DNA from 2 places in the Cellulomonas olei genome. Region 1 is predicted to be linked to the other one. Evidence: predicted binding sites of a transcription regulator. Region 1 holds the regulator's gene; the other holds the start of a gene.
The links. Region 1 encodes LexA, which represses DNA repair genes until DNA is damaged. Its sites were predicted from a motif close to TCGAACANNTGTTCGA; they were not measured.
Positions count from the first base shown of each region.

Region 1 (7,532 bases):
GCGCGCCGCCACGCCGGTGTCGCGACGACCGACCTCGACGGTGCCGCCGCGGCGCTCGGCACCGCCCTCATGCAGCTGCCCGAGGGCCGGTTCGCCCAGGGGCTGCCGGAGGGCACGCGCGCCACCGTGGCGATGGTGCGGGACGCCGCGCGGTCGCTGCTCACCGCCCTGCGTCCGGAGAAGCCCGCCGCGGGCGAGAGCGCCCAGCCGGACCCGGGCCTGAAGATCGCGACGTCCGCGGTGCTGGCGCTGTTCGAGGTGGCCGAGCGGATGGCGGCGGACCCCGACGACCAGCGGTTCACCGTCCTGTGGTGCTCCCGCGGGGAGCGCGACGGGGCGACCCGGCTGTACGCGGCGCCCCTCGCGGTGAACGGCCTGATCCGCACGAACCTGCTGGCCGGGAGGGCGTCCGTGCTGACCTCGGCCACGCTCAGCCTCGGCGGGGAGTTCCGGCCGATGGCGCGGGCGATCGGCCTCGAGGGGGCGGGCGAGGCGGCCGCCGCGACGGCCTCCGTGGCGACGCCCGCGGCGGTGCTCGGGGCGCCGGGCGGGAGCGAGGGGACGGACGCGGGGGGTGCGGCGTCCGCGGGGGAGGCGTCCGCTCGCGGGCGGGCGGGCGCCGAGGGGACCGGGTCGTCCGCGACCGCGACCCTGCCCTGGCACGGCGTGGACGTCGGCAGCCCGTTCGACTACCCGCGCCAGGGCATCCTCTACATCGCGCGCCGTCTGCCGCCGCCCGGGCGCGAGCCGGCGACCGACGCGCAGCTCGACGAGATCGAGGCGCTCGTCACGGCCGCCGGCGGCCGGACCCTCGGGCTGTTCTCGTCGCGTCGCGCCGCGGTGGCCGTCGGCGAGGCGATGCGCGAGCGGCTGGACGTCCCGGTGCTCGTGCAGGGCGAGGACCAGCTCCCGACGCTGGTGCGGCGGTTCACGGAGGACGAGGCCACGTGCCTGTTCGGCACCCTGTCGCTCTGGCAGGGCGTCGACGTCCCGGGCCGGGCGAACCAGCTCGTGATCATCGACCGCATCCCGTTCCCGCGCCCGGACGACCCCGTGCGGTCGGCCCGCTCCGAGGCCGTCGCCGCGGCCGGGGGCAACGGGTTCATGTCCGTCGCGGCCACCCACGCGGCGCTGCTGCTCGCGCAGGGGGCCGGGCGCCTCATCCGGTCCGTGGACGACCGGGGCGTCGTCGCCGTCCTCGACCCGCGTCTCGCCACGGCGCGGTACGGGGAGTTCCTGGCGCGGTCGCTGCCGGCGTTCTGGCGCACCACGGACCGCGAGGTCGCGCTCGGGGCGCTGCGCCGGCTCGCGCAGCCCTGATCGCGCGTCCGGGCCCGCGCGGGCCCGTGACGTGCGTCGCAGCCGAGCGGACGCACAGCCGGCCCGGGGGCGGCTAGCCTCGTGCGCAGCAGCGCGCCGACCGGCGCCGACGCAGCACCAGCACCACCGGGAGGACCGCCGTGAGCGATCAGACGAACGACGTCGAGGGCGACGAGCTCGGACTGCCGGGGACCGCCGCCGGACCGCGCCGCACCACCAAGCTCGCCGTCGTGGGCGCGGGCGCCGTCGGGTCGACCATGGCGTACGCGGCGCTGATGCGCGGCGCGGCCCGCAGCGTGGTGCTGTACGACATCAACAAGGCCAAGGTGGAGGCGGAGGCGCTCGACCTGGGCCACGGCATCCAGTTCATGCCGATGGCCGAGGTGGTCGGGTCCGACGACATCGCCGCGTGCGCGGACGCGGACGTCGTCATGGTCACCGCCGGGGCGAAGCAGAAGCCGGGCCAGACCCGCATCGACCTGGCCGAGGCCACGATCTCGCTGGTCAAGAAGATCCTGCCGTCGCTCGTCGAGGTGGCGCCGAACGCGGTGTACGTGATGGTGACCAACCCGGTCGACATCGTGACGTACGCGGCGCTGCGGGTGTCCGGCCTGCCGCCGACCCAGCTCTTCGGCTCCGGGACCGTCCTGGACTCCTCCCGGCTGCGGTACCTCATCGCGCAGTACACAGGCGTCGCCGTGCAGAACGTGCACGCGTACATCGCGGGCGAGCACGGCGACACCGAGCTGCCGCTGTGGTCGTCCGCCACGATCGGTGGTGTCCCGCTGCTCGACTGGAACGCGATGGACGGCCACGTGCCGCTGACGCGCGAGGTGCGCGACTCGATCGCCCGCGAGGTGGTCGACTCCGCGTACCGGATCATCGCCGGCAAGGGCGCGACCAACTACGCGGTGGCGCTGGCCGGGTCCCGGATCATCGAGGCGATCGTCAAGGACGAGCGGCGGATCCTGCCCGTGTCGTCGCTGCTGGACGGCTACCACGGCATCTCGGACGTGTGCCTCTCGGTGCCGTCGGTGGTGGGGCGCTCCGGCGTGGGCGAGCGGCTCCAGGTGCCGATGTCGACGGACGAGCTCGCGGGGCTCAAGCGCTCGGCCGAGTCGCTGCGGGCGGTGGCGCGGCGCTTCGGGCTCTGAGCGACCGCGGCGCCGGGTCTCAGACGCGCCCGGTCGCGCCACGCGGCCGGACGTGGGGGTGCTCGACGCCCGAGGCCGCGGTGCGCAGGGCGGCGAGCGCGGCGGCCACCGCCGGGACCCGCGCCGTCCCGGGTGCCGCGACGGCCTCGACGACGCGCGACGTCCCGGGGTGCGCCGGGTGGACCGTGACGCCGGGGTGCGGCAGGGCGGCGAGCGCGAGCCCGGGCAGGGTCGCCACCCCGAGCCCCGCGCGGACCAGCCCGAGCACGGCCAGGTAGTCGTCGGTGGCGAAGTCCACCCGGGGCGCGAACCCGGCGCGCGCGCACGCGCCCACGAGCTGCGCGCGGCACTGCGGGCAGCCCGCGATCCACGGGCGGTCCGCGAGCGTGCCGAGCGCCACCGGCTCCCCGGACCGGCGGCCGTCGGCGGCGGGCAGCACCACGAGGACGTCGTCGTCCAGCAGCGGCACCCGGAGCAGGCCGCGGCCCTCCCCGTCGTCCGGCGGCGCGGCGTCCGCGGCGCGGAACGTCAGGGCGACGTCGACCCTGCCGGCGGCGAGCTCGGCGAGCGCCTCGGGCGGCTCCGCCTCGGCGAACGTCGTGCTCAGGCCGGGGTGCTCGGCGCGGAGCGCGGCGAGCGCGGCGGGCAGCAGGGTGGCGGCGCCCGAGGGGAACGCGGCGACGCGCACCCGCCCGGCCCGCAGCGACGCCACGGCCGCGACCTCCTCCAGCGTGGCGTCGAGCGCCGACTGCACGGCGGCGGCGTTCCGGGCGAGCACCAGGCCGGCCTCCGTCAGGCGCACGCCACGCCCCGCGCGGACGACGACCGGCGTGCCGACCGCCCGCTCCACCGCCCGGAGCTGCTGGCTGGCGGCGGGCTGCGTCAGCCCGAGGGCGCGCGCGGCGGCGGTCACGCTGCCGGTGTCGTGCACCGCGCGGACGAGGCGGAGGGCGGCGGCGTCGAGCGGTCGGGGCGACATCCTCGGAGCATAAGTTAGACGCATGGGTACGGGAGAAACTGGCGCTTGTCCGCATGAGCGTCTCCGGGCAGAGTCTCCGGCATGCGATCCCTCGACGAGCTCCGCGCCGACTTCGACCCCGCGCCGGGCTACCTGAACGCCGCGACCGCGGGCGTCGCGCCGCGGCGGACGGTGCAGGCGCTCCGGGACGACCTGGACCGCTGGGGCGGCGGCCGGCTCGACGTGCCGGGCTACGAGGCGGCCGTCCGCGCCGCGCGCGCGTCGTTCGCGCACCTCGTGGGCCTGCCCGTGGCACGCGTCGCGATCGGGTCGCAGGTCTCGGCGATGACCTCGCTCGTCGCGGGCTCCCTCCCGGACGGCGCGCGGGTCGTCTGCGTGGACGGCGACTTCACGTCCGTGGTGTTCCCGTTCCTCGCGCAGGGCGACCGGATCCGGGTCGAGCACGTGCCGGCCGCGCGGCTGGCCGAGGCGGTCGTGCCCGGCGTGGACCTCGTGGCCTACGCACTGGTCCAGTCGGCCACGGGGGAGGTGCTCGACGACGAGGCCGTGGTCGCGGCGGCGCGCTCGGCCGGTGCCCGCACGCTGTGCGACCTGACGCAGGCGGCCGGGTGGCTCCCCGTGGACGCGGGCCGGTACGACGTGTCCGTCACGGCCGCGTACAAGTGGCTCTGCGCCCCGCGCGGCACCGGGTTCCTCACCGTGCGCGAGGAGGCGCAGGACGGGCTGCGACCCGCGCAGGCGGGCTGGTACGCCGGCGAGGACCCGTGGGCCTCCTGCTACGGGCCCGCGATGCACCTGGCGTCCGACGCGCGCCGGTACGACGTCTCCCCGGCCTGGCAGGCCTGGCTCGGTGCCGCGGAGTCGCTCGACGCGTTCGCCACGACCGACCCCGCCGCCGTGCGGGCGCACGGGGTCGGCCTCGCGGACGCCCTCCGCGCGGGGCTGGGCCTGGAGCCCGGCGGGTCCGCCGTCGTCAGCCTCGCGGACCCGGACGGCAGCCGCCTGGCCGCCCTGGGCGCGGTCGGGTGCCGCGTGGCCGGGCGCGCCGGGCGCGTCCGGCTCGCCTTCCACGTCTGGAACGACGAGGAGGACGTCGCGCGCGCCCTCGCGGCGCTGACGCCGTCGGGCGGGGACGCTGCGGCCTGAGCGCGGCGGGTCGCCCGAGGGGCGGTCGACGTCCGCGGGCGTCCCCGGCCCGGTGGTCCGGGCGGGCGCCGCCGCCGCCGAGGTCCGGGCGGCGTCGCGGCGGGCGCCGCTACAGCGCGCGCAGCACCGAGACGACGCGGCCGAGCACCTGGGCGTGGTCGCCGTCGATCGGCGAGTACGCGGGGTTCTGCGGCATCAGCCAGACGTGGCCGTCGGTGCGCTTGAGCGTCTTGACGGTCGCCTCGCCGTCGAGCATCGCGGCGACGATCTCGCCGTTCTCGGCCACGGGCTGGCGGCGGACGACGACCCAGTCGCCGTCGCAGATCGCGGCGTCGACCATCGAGTCGCCGACGACCTTGAGCAGGAACAGGTCGCCGGCGCCGACGAGCTGGCGGGGGAGCGGGAAGACGTCCTCGACCAGCTGCTCGGCGAGGATGGGCCCGCCGGCGGCGATCCGGCCGACCACCGGCACGTAGGCCGCCTCGGGCGCGCCGTCGCGGGGGGCGCTGTCCTCGTCGCCGAGGCCCGCGACGCCCGGCAGGGGGGCGACGCCGCGCGAGTCGTCCGGCTGGACGACCTCGATGGCGCGCGGCCGGTTGGGGTCGCGTCGCAGGTAGCCCTTGCGCTCGAGCGCGGTCAGCTGGTGCTTGACGCTCGACGGGCTCGTGAGGCCGACGGCGTCGCCGATCTCGCGCATGCTCGGCGGGTAGCCGCGGGACTCGACAGAGGCCCGCACGGTCTCCAGCACCAGGCGCTGCCTCGGGGTCAGCCCGTCGCCCTCGGCGTCGAGCTCGACCACGGCAGGCCCGTCTGCCGCGCCCGCCGTCGCGCCGGATCCCTCGATGGCCATCTCCGCTCCCGTCTCCGTGGCGCCGGTGCCTGCCGCACCCGTCCGCCGAGCCGGGCGACCGCGCAGGTCACGGGGCTGCGGACCCACCCGGCGGCGTCCGCCCGGCGGTCGTGTCAGACCCTCGTGGTGCGCTGTTCCCGACGTCCCCGAGCGTAGGGCGCGCGGACGGGTGGATCAAACACCTGTTCGATCGTGTCTCGACATCGCGCTCCGGGTGTGGTTCAGTTCGTACAGACGTTCGAACGAACAGGTGTTCGGCGGGTCGCGAGGCGGCCCAGGAGGGAAGTGGTGGAGATGAGCGCCATCGCAGTGCAGCCGCGACTCGGGACGCGTCCCGTGGCCGAGCGGCCGGCCCGTCCTCGTCCTGCCGCGGTGGGCCCGGTGACGGCGCGGTCCGCCGGCCGGGAGCGCACCGCCGCGCGTCCGTCCGCCGCCCCCGAGGCGACGCTGCACCTGACGCGCCGGGGTCGTGCGGTCCTGCTCGTCCTGGCCCTGCTCGTGGTGCTCGGAGGGGTCGTCGGTGGCCGCGCGGTGGCGGACGGTCCGCAGCAGGCGACCGAGGTCACGACCCACGCCGTGGTGGCCGGCGAGACGCTCTGGCAGATCGCCGCCGACGTGGCGGCCCCGGGCGAGGACGTGCGCGACGTCGTGCTGTGGCTCCAGGAGCTCAACGGACTGCCGGACGCCTCGCTGATGGCGGGTCAGGTGCTGCTGCTGCCTGCGGGCTCCTGACCTGCTGGTCCGGTGCATCCGGGCCGCCGTGAATAACGGCACAGGACGCTTGCGTAATTGGGACGCCTGCCTCTACTGTGGTGCCACCTCGAACGGCTGGCTGGGGGGCTCGCCGCGAGGGACGCGTCGTCGCCGGCACCGTGGGTTCGTCCCGCCGCCCGGCGCGAGGCGTGCAGCAACCGTCCGCGCGAGGCGAGTCGCCCGGACGAGACGGGACGGGGGCGTCCCCACGGGGGTGGCCGCACACGCGGCCACCCCCGTCGTCATGTCCGGCCCGGGCGCACGAGTCCCGGCAGCACGGGCAGCTCCGCTGCCCGGTGCGCCTCGGGGCGGGTCGACGTCGCGGCGTCGCCGCGCTGGGTCGGATGCTCGGCGTCGCCGCGCTGGGTCGGATGCTCGGCGTCGCCGCGCTGGGTCGGATCCTCGGCGTCACCGCGTCGGCGCGACGTCCGGGCGTCACCGCGCCGGTGCGACGTCGTCCAGCACCATCTCGGCGTAGCGGAACGGCTCGCCCGTGCTCGGGTGCCACATCGCGGCGGCCGCCGACGGCAGCCGGCGCCCGTGGTGCACCGCGTAGCCGTCCACCGGTGTCGACCAGCGCTCGCGTGTGAACGACCGCCCGTCGCGCGTGGCGCGGAAGCGGTCGTCGGAGACGAAGTCCACGAGGTCGCCGTCCTCGTCGAACTCGAGCACCGCCCGCACGGAGTGTCCGCCCTGCCGGTACGTCCCCCGCACGCGGCGCGCGTCGAGCTCCTCCCACGTCACGGGTGCGGCGAGCAGCGCGGACGGCGCCATCAGGCAGAGGTCGTTGAACAGCGTCACCGTCTCGCTCCGGTCCATCGCCGGGCCCGCGCCGCGCAGGACGGGGACGACGGAGAGCAGGTCACCCCGCATGGTGGCCCTGCCCTCGGTCAGCACGTGCAGCACGTCGACCGGGAGCCCCGCCGCGGTGGCGTCCAGCAGGAAGTGCCGGGTGGGGCGGGGGCCGGCGGTGTCCACCTGCTCGCCGGTGAAGGTCATCCACCGGTCGGACGGCCCGCTGCGGATCCGGCCGTGCAGCGTCACGCGCACGGCGGTCACCGGCGGGCGACCGACGCTGTCGGTGCGCCGCAGGTAGCGGGCGACGGCGGCCGGGAGCGTCGCGAGGTCGTCCGCGGTGACGGCGCCCGCCCGGTCGGCGTCGGCCCGGACGTCGGCTGCGGCGAGGGCGGCCGCGACGCCGCGGCGGTACCGCGCGCGGGCGGACCGGTGCCCCGTCGCGCACCACCCGTGCAGGACCGCGATCCCGAGCACGACGTTCGCGAGGGTGCCCCAGCGGGCGTCGCCGTGCGACACCACGAGCACCTGGGAC
Region 1 covers NZ_JBCLVN010000055.1:5,861-13,392, forward strand. Annotated here, with positions in the region: gene AAHH18_RS15015 (ATP-dependent DNA helicase) at 1-1,320, shown strand, start outside; gene AAHH18_RS15020 (L-lactate dehydrogenase) at 1,503-2,474, shown strand; gene AAHH18_RS15025 (LysR family transcriptional regulator) at 2,494-3,453, opposite strand; gene AAHH18_RS15030 (aminotransferase class V-fold PLP-dependent enzyme) at 3,535-4,599, shown strand; gene lexA (transcriptional repressor LexA) at 4,709-5,449, opposite strand; gene AAHH18_RS15040 (LysM peptidoglycan-binding domain-containing protein) at 5,744-6,181, shown strand; gene AAHH18_RS15045 (DUF6544 family protein) at 6,638-7,532, opposite strand, start outside.

Region 2 (7,532 bases), on a different contig from region 1:
GCGGGACCCGGCGGGCACCGTGAACGGGTGCAGCTCGACCGACGCCGCGCCGTACTCCAGGGAGTAGTCGCGGCGGGCGGTCGGCCCGGGCAGCTTGCCGGCCTTGCGCACCGGCAGGAACCCGGCGCCCAGCGCGGCGGCGACGGGTGCCGCGAGGATGAAGCCCCGGGCCTCCATGCCGGCCACCAGGTCGACCGGGCCGGGCGCGCGGGCGGCCATCTCCTGGACGACCGCGGCGAACGCCGGGCCGTCCGCCAGCAGCGGGGTGATGTCCTTGAACACGACCCCGGGCGTCGGGTAGTCGGGGACGTCGCGCACCAGCGCGTCGACCCGGTCCACCAGCGCCTGGCCCGTCAGCGTCACGGCGTCCTGCGGGCGGCCGGTCATCGGCGTCCCTTCCTGCGGGGCTGGGCGGCGGGACCCTGGTGCCCGCCGGGGCGGACCTGGCCGGTCGCGCGGGCCACGGCGACCGGCGCACCCTCCGTGCCGGGGGCGTCGGTCGCACCGGCCGCGCGGGCGCGGGCGGCCAGCACCTTCGCGGTGTGCTCGCGGATCGGCTGCTCGCGCACCCGCAGGGCGACCTCCAGCGGCGTCGCGAGGAACACCGACGAGAACGCCCCGACGATCATGCCGACGAACAGCGCCAGCGCGATGTCCCGCAGGGTGCCGGCACCGAGCACGAACGCCCCGATGAACAGGATGCCCGCGACCGGCAGCAGCGCCACGACGGAGGTGTTGATCGACCGGACCAGCGTCTGGTTCACGGCCAGGTTCGCGCGCTCGGCGTAGGTCGCGCGGGTCTGGTCGAGCACGCCGGTGGTGTTCTCGCGCACCTTGTCGAAGACCACGACGGTGTCGTAGATCGAGTACGCGAGGATCGTGAGGAACCCGATCACGGTGGCCGGCGTGACCTCCCAGCCGACGGCGGCGTACACGCCGACCGTCACGATCAGGTCGTGGAACAGCGCGATGATCGCCGCGACCGCCATCCGCCAGTTGCGGAAGTAGACCGTCAGCACGAGCGCGACGAGCACGAGGAAGACCACGAGGCTGATCGCGGCCTTCTGCGACACGTCCTTGCCCCACGTCGGGCCGATGAACGAGCTCGCGACGTCGTCCTCCGTGACGCCGTACGCCTCCTCGAGCGCGGTCCGGACCTGGTCGACCTGGTCGTTGGTCAGCTCGGTCGTCTGGATCCGGATGGACGACGACCCGACGTTCGTGACACGGGGCACCTCCTCCGGCGCGACCTCGGCGACCGCGTCCATCGCAGGCTGCTGGTCGGACGTCGCGGCGTTCGAGACCGTGAACTCGGACCCGCCCCGGAACTCGATGCCGGGCTGCAGCCCCGGCTTGACCAGGAACACGGCCGACAGGAGCACCAGGACCGCGGAGATCGTGAACCACACGCGGCGGCGCCCGACGATGTCGTACGAGCGGCGGCCGGTGTACAGGTCGTTGCCCCACTGGGCGAAGTTGACGGCCATCAGGCGTCGCTCCCCTCGGTCCGTCGTGCGTCGCCCTGCCCGGCGGGGCCGGTGCCGCCCGGGCTGTCCTGCGGCGGCGCGTCCGGCGGGGCGTCACCCGCCTGCGCGTCCTGCGCCGCCTGCTGGGCGGCGCGGGCGGCCGCCCGCCGCTCGGCGATCGTGCCGCCGGGGGCCGTGGGCGTGGCCACGAGCGTCGAGGTGGCGGCCGGGCGCGTCAGCCCGGCCCGCTCGGCGTCCGGGGTGCCGGCGTCGGCCGCGGGCTCGGTGCGCGGACCGCGCGCCACCCGGCCGCGGCCCACGTACCGGGACTGGTCCGGGGCGCCGAGGCGGCGCGGGTCGAGCCCGGAGAACCGGTGGCCGCTCGCGAAGAACCGCGTCTTCGCGATGAGCAGCATCACCGGGTGGGTGAACGTGAAGACGATGAGCAGGTCGAGCAGCGTCGTCAGCCCGAGCGTGAACGCGAAGCCGCGCACCGAGCCGACCGCGAGGAAGTAGAGCACCACGGCGGCCAGGAAGTTCACGGCGTCGGACGCCAGGATGGTCCGCCGCGCGCGCTCCCACCCGCGGTCGACCGCCGCCACGAGGGTGCGGCCCTCGCGCAGCTCGTCGCGGATGCGCTCGAAGTACACGATGAACGAGTCCGCCGTGATGCCGATTGCCACGATCAGGCCGGCGACGCCGGGCAGCGACAGGCGGTACCCCTGCGTCCACGACAGCAGCGTGATGACGCCGTAGGTCAGGACCGCCGCGATCACCAGCGAGGCGACGGTCACCAGGCCGAGGGCGCGGTACTGGAACAGCGAGTACACGACCACGAGCAGCAGGCCGATGAGGCCCGCGATGAGGCCCTTCTCGAGCTGCTCGGAGCCGAGCGTCGCGGAGATCTGCTCCTGGCTCTGCACCTCGAACGTGAGCGGCAGCGCGCCGAACTTCAGCTGGTTCGCCAGGCCCGTCGCGGTGTCGCGGGTGAACGAGCCCGAGATCTGCGCCTTGCCGTCCGAGATGACGACGCCGGGGTCGAGGGACGGCGCCGAGATCACCAGGCCGTCGAGCACGATGCCGAACTGGTTCTGCGGCGAGGTCAGGCCCTGCAGCCGCTCCGTGACGGCCGCGAACTCCTTGGTCCCCTGCCCGTCGAACTCGAGGTCGACGACCCACTCGTTCGTGACGGTGCCGTTCTGGTTGACCCGCAGGCCCGAGGACGCGTTCGCGATGCTCGAGCCCTGGATCTCCACCGGCCCGAGGATGTACTTCAGCGTGCCGTCCGGGTCGCAGGTGACGAGCGCCTTGTCGGCGTCGCCCGACTTCCCGCCCGTGAGGTTCGCGGGGTCGGTGCAGTCGAGCTCGTCGAACCGCGCCTGCACGGCCGGGGTGATGTAGTACTCGGCGTCGCTCGGGGAGTCCGGGGCGTCCTTGGTCGGCTCGTCCGACGGCTCCTCGGCGTCGCTGCCGGCCGCCGCGTCGTCGGCCGCCGCGTCGTCCGCGGCCGCCGTGGCGCCGTCCGTCGGGGCCGCCGACGGGTCGGCCGTCGCGGCGGCGGTCGGCTGCGGGCCGGCGTACGTCAGGACCGGCCGGAACTCCATCTGGGCGGACGTGCGCACCAGGTCGAGCGTCTCCTCGCTCGGCCGACCCGGCAGGGCCACGACGATGTTGGACCCGCCCTGGCTCGTGATCTCCGCCTCGGCGACACCCGAGGAGTCGACGCGCTGCCGGATCACCTGGATCGCCTGGTTGATGGTCTCTTGCGTGACCTGCGACTCGTCCTCGGCGACCGGCGCGAGGATCAGCTGCGTGCCGCCCTCGAGGTCGAGCGCGAGCTTCGGCGTCCACGTGGCGTCGGAGAGGCGCGTGCCCGCGAAGATCGTGGCGAAGACCGCGACGGTCAGGACGGCGAGCGTGATCAGGGTGCGCGCCGGGTGCCGGCGGCGGGTGGGTGGGGCCAACGGATCGTCTTCTCTCGTGCGCGTACCGCCCGCGGGCTGCGGGCGGTACGGGTGGTGGGCGGCCGGCCCGGTGGCCCGGCCCCTCGACTACTGCTGCGGCTTCTTGCGGCCGTCCGGGCCCTCGTCGTCGCGCGGCGGCTGCAGCGAGGACAGGTCGTCCGGCACGTCGATGAGACCCGGCGGCACGGCGCCGGGCTCGTCGCGCCACTCGGCGTCGTCCTCGTCCTCGACCTCGTCCTCCTCGACCGGCGGCTCGACCAGGCGGGCGATCGCGGCCTTGATCCAGCGCGACCGGTTGCCCGGGGTCGACTCGAGCGTCACGACGTCGTCCTCGACCTCGACCACGGTGCCGTACATGCCCGAGCCGGTCATGACCTCCTGGCCCGGCTGCAGGTTGTCCCGGAAGCTCAGCTGCTGGCGCTGGGCCTTCCGCTGCCGGGAGGACAGCAGGAACATCGCCCCGAGCCCGATGGCGAGGATGAGGAGAAACGAGTAGTCCACGGAGAAACAGCTCCTGATCGCGTCTGACGTCGGCCGCAGTCTAGGCGCCACGGTCCCGGGCACCTAACGAGCGGGGACGCCGGCGGGTTCCCCGCTCAGCCGAACAGCGTGTCCGTGGGCGCCGGCGCCGCGAGCCCGAGGTGCGCCCAGGCGTCGGGCGTCGCGACCCGGCCGCGCGGGGTCCGGCCGATCAGGCCCTCGCGGACGAGGAACGGCTCGGCGACGGTCTCGACCGTCTCGGGCTCCTCCCCGACGGCCACCGCGAGCGTCGTCAGGCCGACCGGACCGCCCCCGAAGCGGGTGCACAGCGCGGTGAGCACCGCCCGGTCGAGGCGGTCGAGCCCGCGCACGTCCACCTCGTACACCTCGAGGGCGGCGCGGGCCGCGTCGAGGGAGAGGGTGCCGTCCCCGCGCACCTGCGCCCAGTCCCGCACCCGGCGCAGCAGCCGGTTCGCGATGCGCGGCGTCCCGCGGGAGCGCGACGCGATCTCCGCGGCGGCGTCGTGCGCGAGCGGCACACCCAGCAGCCCGGCCGACCTCAGCAGCACCCGCTCGAGCTCGTCGTCGGCGTAGAAGTCGAGGTGGCCCGTGAAGCCGAACCGGTCCCGCAGCGGCGCGGGCAGCAGGCCGGCGCGCGTGGTCGCGCCCACCACCGTGAACGGCGGCAGCGACAGCGGGATGGCGCTGGCCCCCGCGCCCTTGCCCACGACCACGTCGACGCGGAAGTCCTCCATCGCCACGTACAGCAACTCCTCCGCGGGACGCGCGAGGCGGTGGATCTCGTCGAGGAACAGCACCTCGCCCTCCTCGAGCGAGGACAGGATCGCCGCGAGGTCCCCCGCGTGCTGGATCGCCGGGCCGCTCGTGACGCGCAGCGACGTCCCCAGCTCCGCCGCGATGATCATGGCCAGCGTCGTCTTGCCGAGCCCGGGCGGGCCGGACAGGAGCACGTGGTCCGGTGCGCGCCCCCGGCCGAGAGCCGCCTGCAGCACCAGCGAGAGCTGCTCGCGCACCGCCCGCTGCCCGACGAACTCCGCGAGGTGGCGGGGCCGCAGCGCCGCCTCGGCCGCCCGCTCGAGGTCGTCGGCCTCCGGGCGCACGACGGAGTCCGCGTCAGCCACGCCCACCGCCCAGGGCCCGGAGCGCCGCGCGCAGCACGCCCGCGACCTCGGACTCGGCGACCGGCTCGTCGCCGCCCTCCAGCACACCCGCGACCGCGTCGGCCGCCGCCTTCTGGTTCCAGCCCAGCCCGACCAGCGCCTCGACGACCTGGTCGCGGCGGTCGCCGGGGCGCGCCGCGACCGCCGGGCCGCCCGGGACGCCGACCGCCGCGGGGGCGCCGAGCCGGTCGGCGAGCTCGAGGACGATCCGCTGCGCGCCCTTGTGCCCGATGCCGGGGACCCGCTTGAGGGCCGCGAGGTCCTCGTCCGCGACCGCGCGCCGCAGGCCGTCCGGGGTGTGCACCGCGAGCATCGCCAGCGCGAGCCGGGGCCCGACGCCGCTGACCGTCTGGAGCACCTCGAACACCTCCCGCTCGTCGCCGTCCGCGAACCCGAACAGCGTCAGCGAGTCCTCGCGGACGACGAGCGAGGTGTGCAGCGTGGCCTGCTGGCCGACGCGCAGGCCCGCGAGCGTGGCCGGGGTCGCCTGCACGAGCATGCCGACGCCGCCGACCTCCACCACGGCGGCGTCCAGCCGCACGGCCTGCACCGTCCCGTGCACCGAGGCGATCACACCGGCTCCTTCCCGTCGGACGCCGCGAGGTCGGACGTCGGCGTGCAGTCTGCCACGGCCGTGCGAACACGTGTACGAACGACACGCGCCGCCCCGCCGGACGCGGGGTCAGGCGCGGACGCGGCGCGCCGCCTGCTCCGCCTGCGCCCAGGCCCGCTGCGCGGCGGTGAGCGAGCCCGGCGCCCGCTGCGGCGCGCCGACCGCCCCCGCGGGGCGCCACAGGTGGCAGATCGCCAGCGCCAGCGCGTCGGCGGCGTCGGCCGGGCGCGGCAGCTCGTCGAGGGACAGCAGCCGCTGCACCATCGACTGCACCTGCGGCTTGTCGGCGCGGCCGTTGCCGGTCACCGCGGCCTTGACCTCCGAGGGCGTGTGCATGGCCACCGGGATGCGGCGACGCGCGGCGGCCAGCATCGCGATGCCCGCGACCTGCGCCGTGCCCATGACGGTCCGGACGTTGTGCTGCGCGAACACGCGCTCCACGGCGAGCGCGTCGGGCGCGTGCTCCTCGAGCCACTCGTCGATGCTCGCCGCGATCACCAGCAGGCGCTGGTCGACGTCCTGCGTGGCCGCGCTCTGCGCGACGCCGACGGCGACCATCCGCACCTTCCGGCCGGGCAGCCCGTCGACGACGCCCAGCCCGCACCGGGTCAGGCCGGGGTCCACACCGAGTACGCGCACCCGGCCATCCTCGCAGCCCCCCGACGCGCCGTCCGGATCCGGGCGGGCGGACACGCCCGGCGTGTCGGTGCGTCCGGATCCGTCCGCCGTCCCGGCAGGCGCCCGGACGCGACGACGCCCCGCGGCGCACGGGGCGGGGCGGGGCGTCGTCGGGCGCGCGGCCGCGGGGGCCGCCACGCGGGGTCAGTCGGCGTCGAGCTCCGCCATGACCTCGTCGGAGGCGTCGAAGTTCGCGTAGACGTTCTGCACGTCGTCGGAGTCCTCGAGCGCGTCGATGAGGCGCAGGATCTTGCGGGCGCCCTCGGCGTCCACCTCGATCTGGGTGGCGGGGTAGAACACCACGTCGGCGGAGTCGTACTCGATGCCGGCGTCCTGCAGCGCGGTCCGGACGGGCACCAGGTCGGTGGCCTCGGACAGCACCTCGTACTGGTCGCCCGCGTCGTTGACCTCCTCGGCGCCGGCCTCGAGCACCGCCATCATGACGTCGTCCTCGGTGGTGCCCTCCTTGGGGACCATGACGACGCCCTTGCGCGAGAACAGGTACGACACCGATCCGGGGTCGGCCATCTGCCCGCCGCTGCGCGTGAACGCCACGCGCACGTCGGCGGCCGCGCGGTTGCGGTTGTCGGTGAGGCACTCGACGAGCACCGCGATGCCGCCGGGGCCGTAGCCCTCGTAGAGGATCGTCTGGTAGTCCGCGCCGCCGGCCTCGGCACCGGAGCCGCGCTTGACCGCGCGCTCGATGTTGTCGTTCGGGACCGAGGTCTTCTTGGCCTTCTGGATCGCGTCGTAGAGCGTCGGGTTGCCCGCCGGGTCACCGCCGCCGGTGCGCGCGGCGACCTCGATGTTCTTGATGAGCTTCGCGAAGAGCTTGCCGCGCTTCGCGTCGATCACGGCCTTCTTGTGCTTCGTGGTGGCCCACTTGGAGTGCCCCGACATCGCTTCCCTCTCGTATCCCGCGCCGTCCCTGCGCTCCCCCGGCCGGCGGTGCGGCGCGACCCGGCAGCGGGTCGCGCCCCGCTCTCACAGGGCGTCGCGGACGATCTCGACGAACAGCCGGTGCACCCGCGTGTCCCCCGTCACCTCCGGGTGGAAGGACGTGGCGAGCAACGAGCCCTGGCGCACCGCGACGATCCTACCGGCGGCGGGCCCGGACTCCACGCGGGCCAGGGCGGTGGCGGCGGGTCCG
Region 2 covers NZ_JBCLVN010000004.1:178,149-185,680, reverse strand. Annotated here, with positions in the region: gene AAHH18_RS02340 (adenine phosphoribosyltransferase) at 1-387, opposite strand, end outside; gene secF (protein translocase subunit SecF) at 384-1,487, opposite strand; gene secD (protein translocase subunit SecD) at 1,487-3,430, opposite strand; gene yajC (preprotein translocase subunit YajC) at 3,518-3,931, opposite strand; gene ruvB (Holliday junction branch migration DNA helicase RuvB) at 4,027-5,052, opposite strand; gene ruvA (Holliday junction branch migration protein RuvA) at 5,045-5,665, opposite strand; gene ruvC (crossover junction endodeoxyribonuclease RuvC) at 5,774-6,343, opposite strand; gene AAHH18_RS02305 (YebC/PmpR family DNA-binding transcriptional regulator) at 6,527-7,282, opposite strand; gene pdxT (pyridoxal 5'-phosphate synthase glutaminase subunit PdxT) at 7,367-7,532, opposite strand, start outside.
Region 2: ruvA (Holliday junction branch migration protein RuvA) is a predicted target of LexA. The motif match lies at 5,728-5,743, and genes of this name have one in related genera.